One region of the Streptomyces sp. Pv4-95 genome, then DNA from elsewhere that is predicted to be linked to it. Evidence: riboswitches for the same ligand, from Rfam matches in the RefSeq annotation. Region 1 holds a riboswitch; each other region holds the start of a gene.
What was found. A riboswitch is a leader RNA that binds a small molecule or an ion and turns the genes downstream of it on or off. The one in region 1 is predicted to bind S-adenosylmethionine.

Region 1 (5,817 bases):
GCCGCGCCCGAGGTCAAGGCCAAGGTCCTGGCGGACTTCGCCCAGGGTGCCAAGGAGTCGCAGTTCGGCCGGCGCAAGCTGATCCGCAACACGATGTTCGGCGCGCTGGCCCTGGTGCCGCTCTCCGGCGTCGTCCTGCTGCGCGACCTCGGCCCGCTGCCCGGGACGAAGCTGCGCACCACCGGCTGGAAGAAGGGCGTCCGCCTGGTCAACCAGTCGACGAACCTCCCGCTCCGTCCCGAGGACATCGCGGTCGGCTCGCTCACCTTCGCCAAGCCCGAGGGCCTGGAGGAGCACGACGAGGACTTCAACCAGCAGATCGCCAAGGACGCCCTGATGCTCGTGCGGATTCAGCCGCAGAACATCAAGGACAAGCACGAGCTCGCCTGGTCGCACGAGGGCATCGTGGCGTACTCGAAGATCTGCACCCACGTGGGTTGCCCGATCAGCCTGTACGAGCAGCAGACGCACCACGTGCTCTGCCCGTGCCACCAGTCGACGTTCGACCTCTCCGACGGGGGCCGGGTGATCTTCGGTCCGGCGGGTCACGCCCTGCCGCAGCTGCACATCACGGAGAAGGACGGCTTCCTGGAGGCCGCAAGCGGCTTCGGGGAGCCCGTCGGCCCGAGCTTCTGGGAGCGCGGATGAGTAACGAGACGAGCGCGACCACCACGCGCCGCGGCAAAGCGCCCGCGGGCGAGCGGGTCGCCGACTGGGCGGACGGCCGGCTGGGCATCTACAGCCTCGCCAAGTCCAACATGCGCAAGATCTTCCCGGACCACTGGTCCTTCATGCTGGGTGAGGTCGCGCTTTACAGCTTCATCATCATCATCCTGACCGGTGTCTACCTGACGCTGTTCTTCCACCCGAGCATGGCCGAGGTCGTCTACCACGGCTCCTACGTGCCCATGCACGGTGTCCGGATGACGCAGGCCTTCGAGTCGACGCTGGAGATCAGCTTCGACGTCCGGGGCGGACTCCTCATCCGGCAGATCCACCACTGGGCGGCCCTGGTCTTCCTGGCCGCGATGATGGTCCACATGATGCGGGTGTTCTTCACCGGCGCCTTCCGCAAGCCGCGTGAGGTCAACTGGCTCTTCGGCTTCCTGCTGCTGGTGCTGGGCATGTTCACCGGCTTCACCGGCTACTCGCTCCCCGACGACCTGCTCTCCGGCACCGGCGTGCGGTTCATCGAGGGCGTCATCCTGGCGATGCCGCTGGTCGGTTCGTACCTGCAGTTCTTCATCTTCGGCGGGGAGTTCCCGGGGCACGACATCATCCCCAGGTTCTTCACGGTGCACGTCCTGCTGCTACCGGGCATCATGCTCGGCCTGCTGGTGGCGCACCTGATCCTGGTCTTCTACCACAAGCACACGCAGTTCCCGGGTGCCGGCAAGACCAACAACAACGTCGTCGGTATGCCGCTGCTGCCGGTCTACATGGCCAAGGCCGGAGGCTTCTTCTTCCTGGTCTTCGGTGTGATCTCGGTGATCTCCGCGATCGCCAGCATCAACCCGGTGTGGGCGATCGGCCCCTACCGGCCGGACCAGGTGTCCACCGGCGCCCAGCCCGACTGGTACATGGGCTTCGCCGAGGGTCTGGTGCGTGTGATGCCGGGCTGGGAGTGGAACTTCTGGGGCCACACCGTGAACTTCGGTGTGCTCATCCCGATCGTGGTGTTCCCGCTGGTCCTGGTGGCCATCGCGGTCTACCCGTTCGTGGAGTCCTGGGTCTCGGGCGACAAGCGCGAGCACCACATCCTGGACCGTCCGCGCAACGTCCCGACCCGCACCGGCTTCGGCGTCGCCTGGCTGGTCGCGTACTTCGTGATGCTGATCGGTGGTGGCAACGACCTCTGGGCCACGCACTTCCACCTGTCGCTCAACTCCCTCACCTGGTTCGTCCGGATCGGCTTCTTCGTCCTTCCGGTGCTGGCCTTCATCGCCACCAAGCGGATCTGCCTGGGTCTGCAGCGTCGCGACAAGGACAAGGTGCTGCACGGACGCGAGTCCGGCGTCATCAAGCGCCTGCCGCACGGTGAGTTCATCGAGGTGCACGAGCCGCTCGACCAGGAGCAGCTGCACACGCTCACGCAGCACGAGCAGCCCAAGCCCGTGGAGCTCGGCCCCGAGGTCGACGAGAACGGTGTCGCCCGCAAGGTGTCGCGGGGGCAGAAGCTGCGCGCCAAGCTGTCGAAGTCGTACTACGGCGAGGACAGCGTCATTCCGAAGCCCACGGCCGAGGAGTACAAGGAGATCACCAGTGGCCACGGCCACCACTGATCCCCGCAGCGCCGTGTAGTCACGGCAGGTAGCACGCCACCCAGAGGGCCCCGTCCGGCGAATGGACGGGGCCCTCCGGCCTGCCGGGGCCTCGGTAGGCTGACGGCACAAGCAGGAGACGATCCAGGAGTGTGGACCATGAACGTTGTGACCCCGGTAGGCGGCGACAGCGTGGCGGCCCACACCTGGCCGGACGTGCTGAACGCCCTGCTCGACGGCCGTGACCTCGCCGCGGACGACACCGCGTGGGCGATGGACCGGATCATGCGGGGCGAGGCCAGCGACGCGCAGATCGCCGGGTTCGCGGTGGCGCTGCGGGCCAAGGGCGAGACCGTCGCGGAGATCTCCGGGCTGGTGCGGACGATGTACCGGCACGCCCGGCTGATCGAGGTCCCCGGGCCGAGCGTCGACATCGTCGGCACCGGCGGCGACGGCGCCAAGACCGTCAACATCTCCACGATGTCCGCGATCGTGGTGGCCGGCACCGGCGCGAAGGTCGTCAAGCACGGCAACCGCGCGGCCTCGTCCGCCAGCGGCGCGTCCGATGTGCTGGAGAAGCTCGGGGTCAACCTCGATCTCACCCCCCAGCGGGTCACCGAGGTCGCCCAGGAAGCGGGCATCACCTTCTGCTTCGCGGTGAAGTTCCACCCGTCGCTGCGGCATGTCGCGCCCGCGCGGCGCGAGCTGGGCATCCGTACGACCTTCAACGTCCTCGGCCCGCTGACCAACCCGGCGAAGGTGCGGGCGCAGGCGACCGGTGTGGCGGACGCCCGGATGGCTCCCATCCTCGCCGGGGTGCTCGCCGAGCGTGGTTCCTCCGCGCTGGTCTTCCGCGGAGACGACGGGCTGGACGAGCTGACGACGACGGCGACCTCCCGGGTGTGGATCGTGCGGGACGGCGCGGTGCGCGAGGAGTCCTTCGACCCCAGGGACGTCGGGATCCCCCTGGTGCCGGTGGAGGCGCTGCGCGGCGCGGACGCGTCGTACAACGCCGATGTGGCCCGCCGGCTGCTGGAGGGCGAGACCGGGCCGGTGCGCGACGCGGTGCTGCTGAACTCCGCGGCCGCCCTGGTGGCCCTGGAGCCCTCCGACGCGCCCTTGGCGGAGCAGATCCGGGCCGGCATCGAGAAGGCCGCCCGGTCGATCGACTCCGGCGCCGCGAAGCGGGCCCTGGAGCGCTGGGTGGCCGCAAGCAACGTCTGACCGGCCGCGTGGTGTGACGCAGGACTCGGTCCGTCCTTCGGACCGGGTCTTGCGCCCGCCGGTCGGTGTGGCATGATTCTGCGCAGGTCACGAGTGACAGCGATGCAGGCCCCGGCCCGCTGTCCGGCAACCCTCCTTCCGTGGCGGGGTGCCCCGGGTGATGACCAGGCCGCAGGCAGCGAGGTCTGTGGCAAGCGCGGATCCCTCGCCAGGGATCCTGGTTGTCGAGGGAGATCTCTCCGTGATTCAGCGAATGCGATAGGGCCCGACGGCCCCTTTTCCGCACCCTTTTCTCTTCACGCTGCGCCGCCGCGGCTTTCTGTGCTCACGGCCGTTTCGCAGCGAATTCGCTTATCTCCCAGGGGAGTTCGCCATGTCTGTTTCCGCCGTCGCCGCCGACCGTTCGCTCTGTGCCCCGCTGCCGGTTCTGGGCCGGGATGTCCTCGTCCCGCTCGTGACCGGCGGCGAGGTCGACTACGCCGCGCTCGACTACGCCGCCAGCGCACCGACCCTGCAGCGGGTCTGGGACGACGTGGCCGGCTACGCGCCGTACTACGGCAGCGTGCACCGCGGTGCCGGATACCTCTCGCAGCTGTCCACCGACCTGTTCGAGAACAGCCGCGCCACCATCGCCGGCTTCCTCGGCTGCCGCGCCGATGACCAGGTGGTCTTCACCCGTTCGACGACCGACTCGCTGAACCTGCTGGCGGCCGCCCTGCCGCGGGACACCGAGGTCTTCGTCTTCGAGACCGAGCACCACGCCTCGCTGCTGCCGTGGGAGCAGCGTGCGGACACCGCCGTGACGTACCTGAACGCGCCGCGCACCCCGCAGCAGGCGGTGGAGACCCTGGAGAAGGCCCTGGCAGGCCGGGCGGCGGGGACCGGCCCGGCGCTGGTGTGCGTGACGGGTGCCTCCAACGTGACCGGTGAGCTGTGGCCGGTGCGGGAGCTGGCCGCCGCGGCGCATGCGCACGGCGCCCGCATCGTGCTGGACGCGGCCCAGCTCGCGCCGCACCACCCGGTCGACATCGCCACCCTGGACGTGGACTGGGTCGCCTTCTCCGGACACAAGCTGTACGCCCCGTTCGGCGCCGGAGTGCTGGCCGGCCGCGCGGACTGGCTGCAGGCCGCGGAGCCCTACCTGGCGGGCGGTGGCGCCAGCCGCAAGGTCTCGCGGCGCGCGGACGGCGGCGTGGACGTCGAATGGCACACCACCGCGGCCCGGCACGAGGCCGGCTCGCCCAATGTCATCGGCGCCTACTCCATCGCCTCCGCCTGCCAGGCGCTGACCGAGGCCGGCTTCGACAGCCTGGTCGCCCGCGAGCAGGCGCTGATCGCCCGCCTCCGCGAGGGCCTGGCCGAGGTGCCCGAGGTGAAGGTGCTCTCGCTCTTCGGGGACGACGCCCCGCGGGTGGGCGTGCTGTCGTTCGTCATCGAGGGCTGGAACAGCTCGCACTTCGCGGCGGCGCTGTCGGCCGAGTACGGCATCGGCGTCCGCGACGGCCTGTTCTGCGCCCACCCGCTGGTGCGGACCCTGCTGGGCAGTGAGCCGCAGGAGCCGGGCGAGTGCGGTGCGCCGGAGGCGGCGCCGGGGGAGCGGTCGCTGAACGCCATCCGGGTCAGCTTCGGCGCGGGGACGCCCGACGAGCATGTCGAGCGGTTCGTGCGGGCCGTCAAGGAACTGGTGGCGGACGGTGCGCGCTGGAACTACCGCACCGAGGACGGGCGTTGCGTGCCCGACACCTCGGCCTGACGCTGGTGCCCCGGGACCGGGCGGTCCTCGCCGCCGGCCTCCGGACGCCTGCTAGGCGTCCAGGCCGATGGCGAAGGCCGCTTCGAGGTCGTGCTGGGAGTAGGTGCGAAAGGCGATGTGCGTCTCGGTGGAGGCGACGCCGGGCACCTTGCTGATCCGGCCGGGGATGACATCGGCGAGGTCGTCGTGGGCGGCCACCCGCACCATCGCGATCAGGTCGTGCGCACCGGTGACGGAGTAGACCTCGCTGACACCCTCCAGCGCGGCGATCTTCTCGGCGATCTCCGGGATCTGGTCCACGCTGGTCTTGATGAGCACGATCGACGTGATCACGGCTGGCTCTCTCCCTCGGTCGCCGGTTCGTTCCCCCGGGTGGCCTCCACACTATCTCTCCCGTAGCGCACCCATGCGTACAGGAACCCGAGCGCGAACCCCACCACATGGGCGAGGTAGGCGACCCCCGGGCCGCCCGGATCGTGCCGCGCCGCCTGCCACTGCAGGCCGAACCAGAACAGCAGCACGATCCAGGCGGGGAAGCGCAGCGGCAGGAAGAACAGGAACGGGAAGAGGCTGGTCACC
Region 2 (5,817 bases), 1.9 Mb from region 1:
TCGGTCCCGAAGAACTTCGACAGATAGCTCGTCTCGACGCCATCACCGATCATGAAGAACAGCAGGCCGACGTAGCCCCAGACGAGCGGTTTGGGGATGCCGATCCGGTCGATCGGATGGCGCCGGTACGAGGTTTCTGTGCGTGTGCTCATGGCTGTGTCACTCCTGCCGGCGTGGTGTGCGTCCTTCGGCCGGTGCCCGTGAAGGGGGCTCCGGTCTCGGTGAAGTCGTCCTGCGTGGGGATGTCGCGGATACCTGGGCCGAGGCCGAGCGCCGCGAGCCCCGTGAGTCGCTCGACGGCAGGGGGCCGACCAGGGCCGTTGGCGACGACTGCGCGCAAGGGCTCGCTCCTCATTTCCTGGTGGATTGCCGTGGACAGTAGCCATGAAGTTACGGTGCCGCAAGCGTTTACATCTCATTAAATGTGTGAAATCTTGCTTGCGAGAATCACTGAAAACGTGGCCTGAAGTGGGGGAGGTGGCTCCGGCGCCGCAGCGGCCGGCTCAGCGTCCAGGGGGCCGTTTGGGCGGCCATCTCAGGTGGGCTGGTCGGTAGCCTGCGGCCGTGGGAATCGAACGGAGCCCTGACCGCTGGTTGGAAGACACACGGACGTCCTACGCACCGTCGCAGCGAGCTGTGCCGTTCAGGTGCGCAATCTTCTGGAGGCGACGCCCGCTCAGCGGACGGCCCTGGCGCACTTCGCCGACCTGGTGCGCAGCCGCGGAGGCGGGCCGGTCGCAGACGTGGGATGTGGGCCGGGCAGGATCACGGCCCACCTGCTTCACCTGGGTGTGGACGTGTTCGGGATCGACCTCTCACCCGGGATGATCGAGGTGGCCAGGACGGGACCGCGTCGGGCTCCGGCTCGCGGACGGCTCCACGACGGACCTCGACCTCGCTGACGGCTCGCAGGCCGGCCTGATCGCCTGGTACTCGCTCATCCACATCTCCGACGAGGAGATCGCCTCGGTCCTCGCGCACTTCCGGCGCGTGTCGCGGCCGGGTGGGCCACTGCTCCTCGGCTTCCACGTCGGTGATGAGCCGGAGTTGACGACGCGGGGCCTCAGCGGCGTGGCCGAGGGGTACGCCGAGGCTGGGCGAGCGGCTTCAACAGGCTTACGTGGTGAGGGACTCGGCGGTCCTACACATGCTCCTTTTGCCGGGCGGGACGACAGGGCGAACGCGGCTGGGACGGTTTCGTCCGGCTGGGCCCGCCTGAGGTTTCACAGCAGATCTCCGCACATGCTCACACCGTCGGCCGTGGTGTGTCACCGTCCGGGCCGGTCTGTTCGCACGACCGAAACATCGCGTTCGCAGACCGCGGTGCCGTGTCGGCCCCGCCGTCTCAGACTCCGGTCAGCGGCGTTGACATCCCTTCCGCGGCCTGTCTAACTTACGGCGCATCTCGGTCATGAGTGTCAGCGACAAGCCCTGGCTGGCTGGCCGGCAACCCTCGCATCGCGGTGGGGTGCCCCAGGTGACGACCGGACCGGACGATTTTTCGGTAAGCGCGAGGCCCCGCGGGGCGGACTTGGTGATGGTGACGGCGATGTACGCAGCTCCGGAGACGGCCGCATGGCGGCGCTACGGTCGCGTCGTGACGTCCGTGAACCGTCCGGTCGATCTGCTCCGCGTCAACAGTGCCCTGTGTAGGGCTTCCTGTCGTACCGTCCGCCACGGCTCGTCCGTGGACGGCAGCTGAAACGTCGTCGTTCCGACCCGCATCGCACGGAACGGACGCATCGGACGCATCGGATGCGTCGGAGGCATCCGGTTCATCTGCTGCGACGGACGTTTCTGACGTTCTGACGCCCTGAGGGCCGTGGCGTTGGTTTCGCCCCTCACTTCCCTGCCCCCGTGCCGCTCCTTCCCCGGCGCTACGGCGTGCGCAGAGCCATGTCTCTGCATCGCGCCGTAGCCACCCTGGCGGCCGGGGTGTTCATACCTGCTGGAGTCCTCCATGAGTGAACGTGTCGGCTCTGCTGTGTCCTCCGGCTCAGCACCCCCCATCGAGGCGGCTCCCCGTCCCGAGCCCTCGCCACCCCTACCGCCTCGGCCGCCGGCGCCGCAGCGGGTGCTTCCGCTGCGGCGCCCCGGGCGGTGGATCGCCACGGTGATCGTGCTGGTGCTGGTCGCCCAGATCGTGCACGGGCTGGTGACCAACCCCTTCTACCAGTGGGACCGGTTCCTGTACTGGTTCGTGCGTCCCACGATCATCGACGGGCTGTGGATCACCCTCCAAGTCGCCGCATACAGCGCGGTGTTGGGGCTGCTAGGCGGTATTCTGCTCGCGTTGGCCCGGCTCTCCGCGAGCCCGGTGCTGCGCGCGATCAGCTGGACCTACGTCTGGCTGCTCCGCTCGGTGCCGCTGATCGTCGTGCTGCTGTTCCTCTACAACTTCAGCGCCCTCTACAAGACCCTCAGCCTCGGTGTGCCGTTCGGCCCCGCCTTCGTCACCTTCGACGAGTCACGGCTCGCCACCGACATGGTCGTCGCCGTCATCGGACTCAGCCTCAACGAGGCGGCGTACGCGGCGGAGGTCGTCCGCGGCGGCCTCCTCTCCGTCGACCAGGGCCAGCACGAGGCGTCGGCCGCGCTCGGTCTGCCGAGGGGCTACCAGTTCACGAAGATCGTCTTTCCGCAGGCCCTGCGCTCCATCACCCCGAACTACGTCAACCAGCTGATCGGCCTGATCAAGAGCACCTCGCTGGTGTTCTACGTGTCGCTGCTCGACCTGTTCGGCTCCGCGCAGAGCATGGGTGCCACCTACCCCGGGGACATCGTTCCGCTGCTGCTCGTGGCCACCGTCTGGTACCTGATCCTCACGAGCCTGGTGTCCGTCGTCCAGTTCTACGTCGAGCGGTACTACGCCCGGGGCGCCACGCGCAGCCTGCCGCCGACCCCGTTGCAGAAGCTGCGGGCCGGTCTGCGCGATCTGAGGGCCCGTCTACGCAGGGAGGCCGCCGTATGAGCACCGAGACCACCAACACCTCCGGCACCGGCGCGTCCACCGAGACCGCCAAGACGACCGAGAGCACGAAGGCCGTGAAAACCGTGGGGCCCGCCAGATCAGCCGAGGTCCTCGGGACGGGCCCCGCCACCGTCGAAGTGCATGACGTGCACAAGTGGTACGGGGCCCATCAGGTCCTCGACGGTGTCGAGTTGACCGTACGGCCGGGCGAAGTGACCGTGATCCTGGGGCCGTCCGGATCCGGCAAGTCCACGCTGCTGCGGGTGATCAACCACCTGGAGAAGCCCGAGGTCGGCCATGTCAGCGTCAACGGGGAGCTGATCGGTGTACGCCGCCACGGTGAGCGGCTGAAGGAGCTGAGCGAACGGGCCATCCTGACGCAGCGCAGCCGCATCGGCTTCGTCTTCCAGAACTTCAATCTCTTTCCGCATCTCACGGTGCTGGACAACGTGGCCGCGGCCCCGGCCGCGTCCGGCAGGCTGAGCAGGCCGGAGGCCAGGGATCTGGCGCGCGAACTGCTCGGTCGGGTGGGGCTCGCGGACAGGGCCGGTGCCTATCCACGGCAGCTGTCCGGCGGCCAGCAGCAGCGCGTGGCCATCGCCCGCGCACTGGCCCTGCGTCCCGGAGTCATCCTCTTCGACGAACCCACCTCGGCACTCGACCCCGAACTCGTCGGTGAGGTGCTGGCCGTCATCAAGGATCTGGCCACCAGCGGTACCACCCTCGTCGTCGTCACCCACGAGATCGGCTTCGCCCGCGAGGTGGCCGATCGCGTGGTCTTCATGGACGGCGGCCGGATCGTCGAGCAGGGGCCGCCGTCCGAGGTGCTCGACCACCCCGAGCACGAGCGGACCAGGGATTTCCTGAGCAAGGTGCTCTGATCCCGGCCGTCGGCCACCTGCCGCCCCCGAACCAGCGGCCCGCCGGGTCCGCGTCCCCCACACCTTCATCACGCCCCACCGCACACCGAATAAGGACTGCCATGTCGCCCCTCAGCCTTCGAAGCCGCCTCCTCCGAGGTCTCACCGCGGGAACCGCCGCCGCCTCCCTCGCCGCCGGGCTCGCCGGATGCGGGGGCGACAGCGACGCGTCCACCCACCCCGACAGCGCAGCGGACGGAACCGTCACCGTCGGCGCGGTCTCCAACGGCGCCGCCAAGGAGACCGAACTCAAGGTGTCCGAGGTGAAGTCCATCAGCGCCAAGCTGCCCGCCTCCGTCGCCAAGAGCGGCAAACTGGTGATCGGTGTCGGCGCCCTGCCCTCGGGCTCCGCGCCGCTGACCTACGTGGGTGACGACCAGAAGACCCTCACCGGCTCCGAACCCGACTTCGGCCGGCTGGTCGCCGCGGTGCTCGGCCTTGAGCCGGAGCTGAAGAACTTCACCTGGGAGAACCTCTTCGTAGGTGTCGACAGCGGCAAGGTCGACCTCGCCGTCTCCAACGTCACCGACACCGAGGAGCGCAAGAAGAAGTACGAGTTCGCCTCCTACCGGAAGGACAACCTCGCCTTCGAGGTGCCCAAGGCGAGCAAGTGGACCTTCGACGGGAACTACAAGGTTCTCGCGGGCAAGACCGTAGCGGTCGGGGCCGGCACCAACCAGGAGAAGGTCCTGCTGGAGTGGCAGGCCAAGCTGGCGAAGCAGGGCAAGAAGCTCACGGTCAAGCACTTCCAGGAGAGCAACAGCACCTATCTGGCGCTGAGCAGCGGGAAGATCGACGCCTACTTCGGCCCGAACCCCTCGCTCTCCTACCACACCACCCGAGTGGCGAAGACCCCCAACCCGACACGTATCGGGGGCACTTACTCCGGTGCCGGTGCGTCCCTGCAGGGCCTGATCGCGGCCACCGCGAAGAAGGACAGCGGCCTGGCCGAGCCGGTCGCTGACGCCATCAACCACCTGATCAAGAACGGCCGGTACGCCAAGTGGCTGGCCGCATGGAACCTCTCCAACGAAGCCGTCACCAAGTCCGAGGTCAACCCGCCCGGCCTCCCGACCGACAACTCCTGACTCATCTGCCCCGGCCTCGGCCGGGGGACACCCCAGTTCACCGGTGCACCCAGGGGCCTCCGCCGCCACGCCCAAGGGCGGCGGAGGCCCCTGGCGCCCCGGCCCGCCCGCATCAGGCCGGGCCGCTGCCTGCGGAGATACCGGAACACCATGCCCACCAGCGTCCTTCCCACCCCTGACATCGCCCCGTACGACGAACCCGCCCTCGAAACGGCGCGAGTCGGGCCCGACGACGTACCGGAGGTCCCCCAGCCGATCGCGGGAACCGGCCGGGACCCGTGCTGGTGCGCACGCGTGACGCGCGGGCGGAACAGACCGGGGCCACGGACCGTTGACCCCGAAGACGTCGAGCCGGAAGGGCGGAGGTGACCGCGGATGATCCGTCAAGCGCGCCTCCGTGTCCCGAAGCTCGTCCCGAGCCGCCCCGTGCATCTGTACTCGCGGCCCCATATCGACCTGCACCGCGTAGCCGGCGCGCTCTGTTGCTCCTGACCTGCTACCGCGCGGCCCGACCCACTGGGTGAGGGCCTGCTCTCTCGTACGGTCGATCAGGAAGGCACCCTCTCTCGTGACCTCATCACGCTCTACCCTGCCCGCTTCGCCCTCCCCACTGCACCTCGCCGTCGCCCTCGACGGCGCCGGCTGGCACCCGGCCGCCTGGCGCGAGCCGGTGTCCCGGCCCCGGGACCTGCTCACCGCCGGCTACTGGGCCGACCTCGTCGCGGAAGCCGAGCGTGGGCTGCTCGACTTCGTGACCATCGAGGACGGTCTCGGGCTCCAGTCGTCGGAGTTCACCGGGCCCGACGGGCGCACCGACCAGGTGCGCGGTCGTCTGGAC
Region 3 (5,817 bases), 2.6 Mb from region 1:
GCGCACGCCCCCGGCCTGGAACACCTCGTCGTCCTCGGCCACTACGGCACGGAGCGCTGGGAGGCGGCTTCCGGCGCCGTCCAGGCCCCGCCCCCGCACCCCGGCGTCGCCGCCGTGCAGGCCGAACTCCCCGCCGTCCTGGAGGACACCGGCGTCTGGCACGGCCCCTGGGTCGAGACCGCCGTCGAGCTCAAGGGCGGCCGGGCCCTCGCCGTCCACACCCGCCGGGCCGCGGACCCGCAGGACGCCTTCGACCGGCTGCGCGGCCCGCTGACCACGCTCGCCGAACGCCACGGCCTGATCGTGGAGCCCGGCCGGCTGGTCCTGGAACTGCGGCCGCCGGGCATGGACAAGGGCGTCGCGCTCGCCGACTGGGTCCGCGAGACGGGTGCGAAGACCGTCCTGTACGCCGGTGACGACCTCGGCGACCTGGCCGCCTTCGCCGCGGTGGAGAAGCTGCGCGCCGAGGGCCTCACGGGCGTGCTGGTGTGCAGCGGCAACAACGAGGTCACCGAGCTGGCCGAGCGCGCCGACCTGGTCGTCGACGGCCCGGCCGGCGTCGTCGGGCTGCTCGACGCGCTGGCGGGCCGGCTGGCCGCCGGCTGAGCGCGCGGGCGCACCCGTCGCGGCAGAGCCCCGCACGCCCTACGCCTGGAGCGCCCGCAGCTGGTCGAGGAACCACTTGGCCGGCGGCAGCGCCGTGGCCGCCGCGGCGAGCCGCCGGGTGCGCTCGGCCCGCTCCTCGCCGTCCATCGACAGCGCCGTGTGCAGCGCCTCGGCGGTGGCGTTGACGTCGTACGGATTGACGCTCAGCGCGTCCTCGCCCAGCTCGGCATGGGCGCCCGCCTCCCGCGACAGCACCAGGACACAGCCCTCGTCGGAGACCACCGGGATCTCCTTGGCGACCAGGTTCATGCCGTCCCGGATCGGGTTGACCAGGGCGACGTCCGCCAGCCGGTAGGCGGCGAGCGAACGCGCGAAGTCGTCCTTGACGTGCAGTACGACCGGCTGCCAGTCCGCCGTGCCGAACTCGTCGTTGATCTCCTCCGCCAGCCGGCCCACCTGGTCGGTGTAGTCGCGGTAGACGGCCAGATCCTGGCGCGAGGGATACGCGAAGGCGATGTGCACGACCCGCTCGCGCCACTCGGGGCGGTCGGTCAGCAGCCGGCGGAAGGCGAGCAGCCCGCGCACGATGTTCTTGGACAGCTCCGTGCGGTCGACCCGGACGATTGTCCTGCGCTCCACCCCGCCGATCTGCCCCCGCAGCGCCGACAGTCGTTCCTCCACGTCGGGGCGGTGCGCCCGCTCGCGCAGGAACTCGGCGTCCGCGCCGAGGCCGTACACGCCGATCGACGTCTTGTGCGGCTTGCCTCCCGCGAGGGCCGTCAGGAGGTACGGCGCCTCGTCGCCGGGGTGGCGCACCTCGCAGTCCGCGCCGAGCGCCGTCCCGCAGCAGCCGATGAAGGCCCGCGCCCACCGCTCGGTCAGGAAGTTCGCGTGGTCCGCGCCGAGGATGCCCGCGGCCAGCTGCCGCTGGATGTCGTCGGGCAGCATCGCGAAGTACTCCGCCGGTGCCCACGGCGTGTGCGAGAAGTGGCCGATGCGCAGGTCGGGGCGGCGGTCGCGGAGCAGGCCGGGCACCAGCGCCAGGTGGTAGTCCTGGACCAGGACCGCCGCGCCGGGCGCCGCCTGCTCGGCCAGCGCGTCGGCGAAGGCGGCGTTGTAGTCCACGTAGGAAGCCCACTGCGCCCGGAAGTCCGAATCGAATGCCGGTTCGATCGGCGTCTGGTAGAGCATGTGGTGGACGAACCACAGGACGGAGTTCGCGATGCCGTTGTAGGCGTCGGCGTACACCTCCGCCGGGATGTCCAGCATCCGAACGCGCTGTCCGCCGGTGTCCTCCGCGGACAGCAGCCCGCCGGTGCGCCGCACCGCCTCCCGGTCGCCCTCGCCGAGCGCCGCGCACACCCACACCGCGTCGGTGTCCGGGCCGATGGCCGACAGGCCCGAGACGAGCCCGCCGCCGCCGCGCTTGGCGGTCAGCGCGCCGTCCTCCCCCAGGGAGTAGGAGACCGGGCCGCGATTGGACGCGACGAGAACCTCGGCACCACTGCGCTCGGAGACCATGCCGCGAGACTAACCCGCGACAGATCCGCTCAAACGTACGGAGTCGGTCAGGCCGCCCGCCGCTCGGCGTATTCCGGGATATCGGCCATCGGAGGCCGCTCCTCGGTGTCCACGTCCGTCGTGCGCGGCACGAATCCGTCCTGCCCGCGGTCGAACTGGGTCAGCCGAGGCCGGATCAAGTGGCCGCGGGTGAGGCGCAGTTGAGCGGTGCGGTAGATCGCCGCGGCCATCCTCCCGAGGGCCTGGCCGTCCTGGTGGCGGTGCTTGCGCACGCCCACGTCGACCTGCGCCAGGGCGTCCAGGCCGACGGTGTGCAGCGCGTCGACGAGCAGGCCCAGCTCGACGCCGTAGCCGACCGGGAACGGCAGCCGCTCCAGCAGCGACCGTCGGGCGGCGTACTCGCCGCCCAGGGGCTGGACGAAGCCGGCCAGCTGCGGCCAGTGCAGGTTCAGCAGCGGGCGGGCCACCAGCTCGGTGACCCGGCCGCCCTGGCCGGCGCCCGAGCCGTCCACGCCGGTCTCCAGCGGCCGGTCGTACATCGCCTTCACGAACTGGATGTCCGGATCCGTCAGCAGCGGGCCGACGATCCCGGAGACGAACGACGGCGAGAACTCGCGCAGGTCGGCGTCGACGAAGCAGACGATGTCGCCGCTGGTGGCGAGCAGTGAGCGCCACAGCACCTCGCCCTTGCCGGGCAGCGCGGGCAGCCGCGGCAGGACGCTGTCGCGGTGCACCACCCTCGCCCCGGCCGCCGCCGCGACCTCGGCGGTGCGGTCGGTGGAGCCGGAGTCGAGCACCACCAGTTCGTCGACCAGCGCCGCCGCCTCGGTCATCAGCTCGCCGCGGATCGCCGCGACGATCGCGCCGACCGTCGCCTCCTCGTCGAGTGCGGGCAGCACCACGCTGACCGTCCGGCCCGTCTGCCGCTTGGCCTCCAGGAGCCGGCCGAGCGGCCGGTCGGCAGCGGACCAGGAGCGGCCGCTCAGCCAGCGCTCCACTTCTTCCAGCACGTCTACGATCTCCTCGGTGGCCGTCGAACGACGACCGTGTGATCCATCTCGCGGTTCGGACGACTATCTCAACCCTCACTGCCTTCGGTTACAGTCTTGAACAACGCGGATCACCGTCCTATGTCGGGGGTCCCGCAGAACAAACGCCTGGGTTTCGGCCCAGCGCCATACCGCTCATCCAGAGGGGCAGAGGGAAACGGCCCGTTGAAGCCCCGGCAACCCTCCAGCCGGTCTTGCCGCCAGGACGCTGATGTCCCGCGCGCGTGAGGCTCCCGGCTAGGGAAGGTGCCAAATCCGTCTCGTGGCGAGATGCGCCGCGAGGAAGATGAGGAGAAAGGGCCTCGCCTCCATGGCTGTGCAAGTCACCGAAAACACTCCCTCCGTCGCTCTCGGTCCCGCCGCCGCGCTCTCCTGCCGCGAGTGCGGACAGCGCTTCGACCTCGGCCCGATCTTCGCCTGCCAGGAATGTTTCGGGCCGCTCGAAGTCGCGTACGACCTGCCGAGCGGCGACCCTGAGGCCCTGCGGAAGCAGATCGAGGCCGGCCCCGACAACATCTGGCGCTACGCGCCGCTGCTGCCCGTCCCCGCCGACGTCGCGGACAAGCCGAACCTGAACCCGGGGTTCACCAAGCTGGTCAAGGCCGACAACCTCGCCCGTGAGCTGGGCGTCACCGGCGGTCTGTACGTCAAGGACGACTCCGGCAACCCCACGCACTCCTTCAAGGACCGTGTCGTGGCGATCGCCGTCGAGGCGGCCCGCGCCTTCGGCTTCACCACCCTGTCCTGCTCCTCCACCGGCAACCTCGCCGGTGCGGTCGGTGCCGCGGCGGCCCGTGCGGGCTTCCGCTCCTGCGTGTTCATCCCGCACGACCTGGAGGCCGGCAAGGTCGTCATGGCCGCGGTCTACGGCGGCGACCTGGTCGGCATCGAGGGCAACTACGACGACGTCAACCGCTTCTGCTCGGAACTCATCGGCGACCCGCTGGGTGAGGGCTGGGGCTTCGTCAACGTCAACCTCCGCCCCTACTACGGCGAGGGCTCCAAGACGCTGGCGTACGAGATCTGCGAGCAGCTGGGCTGGCAGCTGCCGGACCAGATCGTCATCCCGATCGCCTCGGGCTCGCAGCTGACGAAGATCGACAAGGGCCTCAAGGAGCTCATCGCGCTCGGCCTCGTCGAGGACAAGCCGTACAAGATCTTCGGCGCGCAGGCCGAGGGCTGCTCGCCCGTCTCGACGGCCTTCAAGGCCGGCCACGACGTGGTGCGGCCGCAGAAGCCGAAGACCATCGCCAAGTCGCTGGCCATCGGCAACCCGGCCGACGGGCCGTACGTGCTCGACATCGCGCGCCGTACCGGTGGTGCGGTGGAGGATGTCAACGACGAGCAGGTCGTGGACGCGATCAAGCTGCTGGCCCGGACGGAAGGGATCTTCGCGGAGACCGCGGGCGGTGTGACCGTCGGCGTGACCAAGAAGCTCATCGACAGCGGTCTGCTCGACCCGTCCCTGTCCACGGTCGTCCTGAACACCGGCGACGGCCTCAAGACGCTTGACGCCGTCGCCCCCACCACGGGGCCCTCGGCGACCATCCGCCCGAGCCTGGACGCGTTCCGCGCGGCCGGCCTGGCCGGCTGACCCGCCGCATGCAGCCCTACGGCCGCCGAGCGCAGCCGTAGGCAGTCGCACAGCCCCGAACTTGTACTCCGAAGTCGCTGGAAGGCAGAACCCATGAGCGTCAACGTCCGCATCCCCACCATTCTTCGCACCTACACCGACGGCAAGGCCGAGGTCGCGGCAGACGGCGCGACCCTCTCCGAGGTGATTGCCGACCTGGAGAAGAACCACCAGGGCATCGCGGCCCGGGTGCTGGACGACGCGGGCAAGCTGCGCCGCTTCGTGAACGTCTATGTCAACGACGACGACGTGCGTTTCGAGCAGGGCCTGGAGACGCCGACGCCGGACGGTGCGGGTGTCTCGATCATTCCGGCAGTGGCCGGCGGGTGCTAATTCGCGCCATCTCGCCTCTCGCTTGACTGGAATTGCCCCGTCCGCCGAAAAGCGGACGGGGCAATTCCGTTCTGTGAATGGGGATACCATGGCGAAGATCCCTCTCCGCGCGCGTGCCGAACGCATATGAGACCGCGGCGAGTTGTGCCCAAAGTGTGTGCGGCATTTGTCGCCCAGGTGCGTTATGCCCGGCCCGGCTTGCCCAGGGAAAGCGGTGTTTCACCGCATATTGCCGATTCTCCGGCGCCAGAATTCTCGTCCGATTGACCTGTTGCGCTGGGCAGTGGTGCAGATACATTCAGCGGCGGTCGACGCGTTCCGGCGCACACCCCGCGGGCCTTTCGGGGGGTGAGGTCTGACCCGGGTCCGCGGAGTGCGGTCCTGTGCAAGGGCCAGTAATAGGGGAGTTAGGCATGGCTCAGGGCACCGTCAAGTGGTTCAACGCGGAGAAGGGGTACGGCTTCATCGCGGTCGACGGTGGTGCGGATGTTTTCGTCCACTACAGCGCGATTCAGATGGACGGCTACCGCACCCTTGAGGAGGGTCAGCGGGTCGAGTTCGAGATCTCGCAGGGCCAGAAGGGGCCGCAGGCGGACATGGTCCGGGTGGCCGGCTGAAGCGCCGACCGACTGCAGCGTGATGAGGGTCCGCATCCCTGAGGGGGTGCGGACCCTC

Region 2: linked by a shared signal. The riboswitch ahead of QOM21_RS35000 (amino acid ABC transporter permease) and the one ahead of QOM21_RS26600 (aminotransferase class V-fold PLP-dependent enzyme) in region 1 are both predicted to bind S-adenosylmethionine.
Region 3: linked by a shared signal. The riboswitch ahead of thrC (threonine synthase) and the one ahead of QOM21_RS26600 (aminotransferase class V-fold PLP-dependent enzyme) in region 1 are both predicted to bind S-adenosylmethionine.

What each region holds. Positions count from the first base shown of each region.
Region 1 is NZ_CP127172.1:6,076,360-6,082,176, forward strand. Features, by position in the region: gene QOM21_RS26585 (Rieske 2Fe-2S domain-containing protein) at 1-648, shown strand, start outside; gene QOM21_RS26590 (cytochrome bc complex cytochrome b subunit) at 645-2,282, shown strand; gene trpD (anthranilate phosphoribosyltransferase) at 2,421-3,485, shown strand; SAM riboswitch class IV at 3,571-3,688, shown strand; gene QOM21_RS26600 (aminotransferase class V-fold PLP-dependent enzyme) at 3,859-5,238, shown strand; gene QOM21_RS26605 (Lrp/AsnC family transcriptional regulator) at 5,290-5,571, opposite strand; gene QOM21_RS26610 (rhomboid family intramembrane serine protease) at 5,568-5,817, opposite strand, start outside.
Region 2 is NZ_CP127172.1:7,968,693-7,974,509, forward strand. Features, by position in the region: gene QOM21_RS34990 (MFS transporter) at 1-152, opposite strand, end outside; gene QOM21_RS34995 (hypothetical protein) at 792-902, shown strand; SAM riboswitch class IV at 1,408-1,517, shown strand; gene QOM21_RS35000 (amino acid ABC transporter permease) at 1,961-2,971, shown strand; gene QOM21_RS35005 (amino acid ABC transporter ATP-binding protein) at 2,968-3,852, shown strand; gene QOM21_RS35010 (ABC transporter substrate-binding protein) at 3,954-4,979, shown strand; gene QOM21_RS35015 (putative leader peptide) at 5,355-5,471, shown strand; gene QOM21_RS35020 (LLM class flavin-dependent oxidoreductase) at 5,548-5,817, shown strand, end outside.
Region 3 is NZ_CP127172.1:3,485,946-3,491,762, reverse strand. Features, by position in the region: gene otsB (trehalose-phosphatase) at 1-606, shown strand, start outside; gene QOM21_RS15235 (trehalose-6-phosphate synthase) at 646-2,127, opposite strand; gene QOM21_RS15230 (glucosyl-3-phosphoglycerate synthase) at 2,175-3,137, opposite strand; SAM riboswitch class I at 3,309-3,469, shown strand; gene thrC (threonine synthase) at 3,487-4,770, shown strand; gene QOM21_RS15220 (MoaD/ThiS family protein) at 4,864-5,142, shown strand; gene QOM21_RS15215 (cold-shock protein) at 5,556-5,759, shown strand.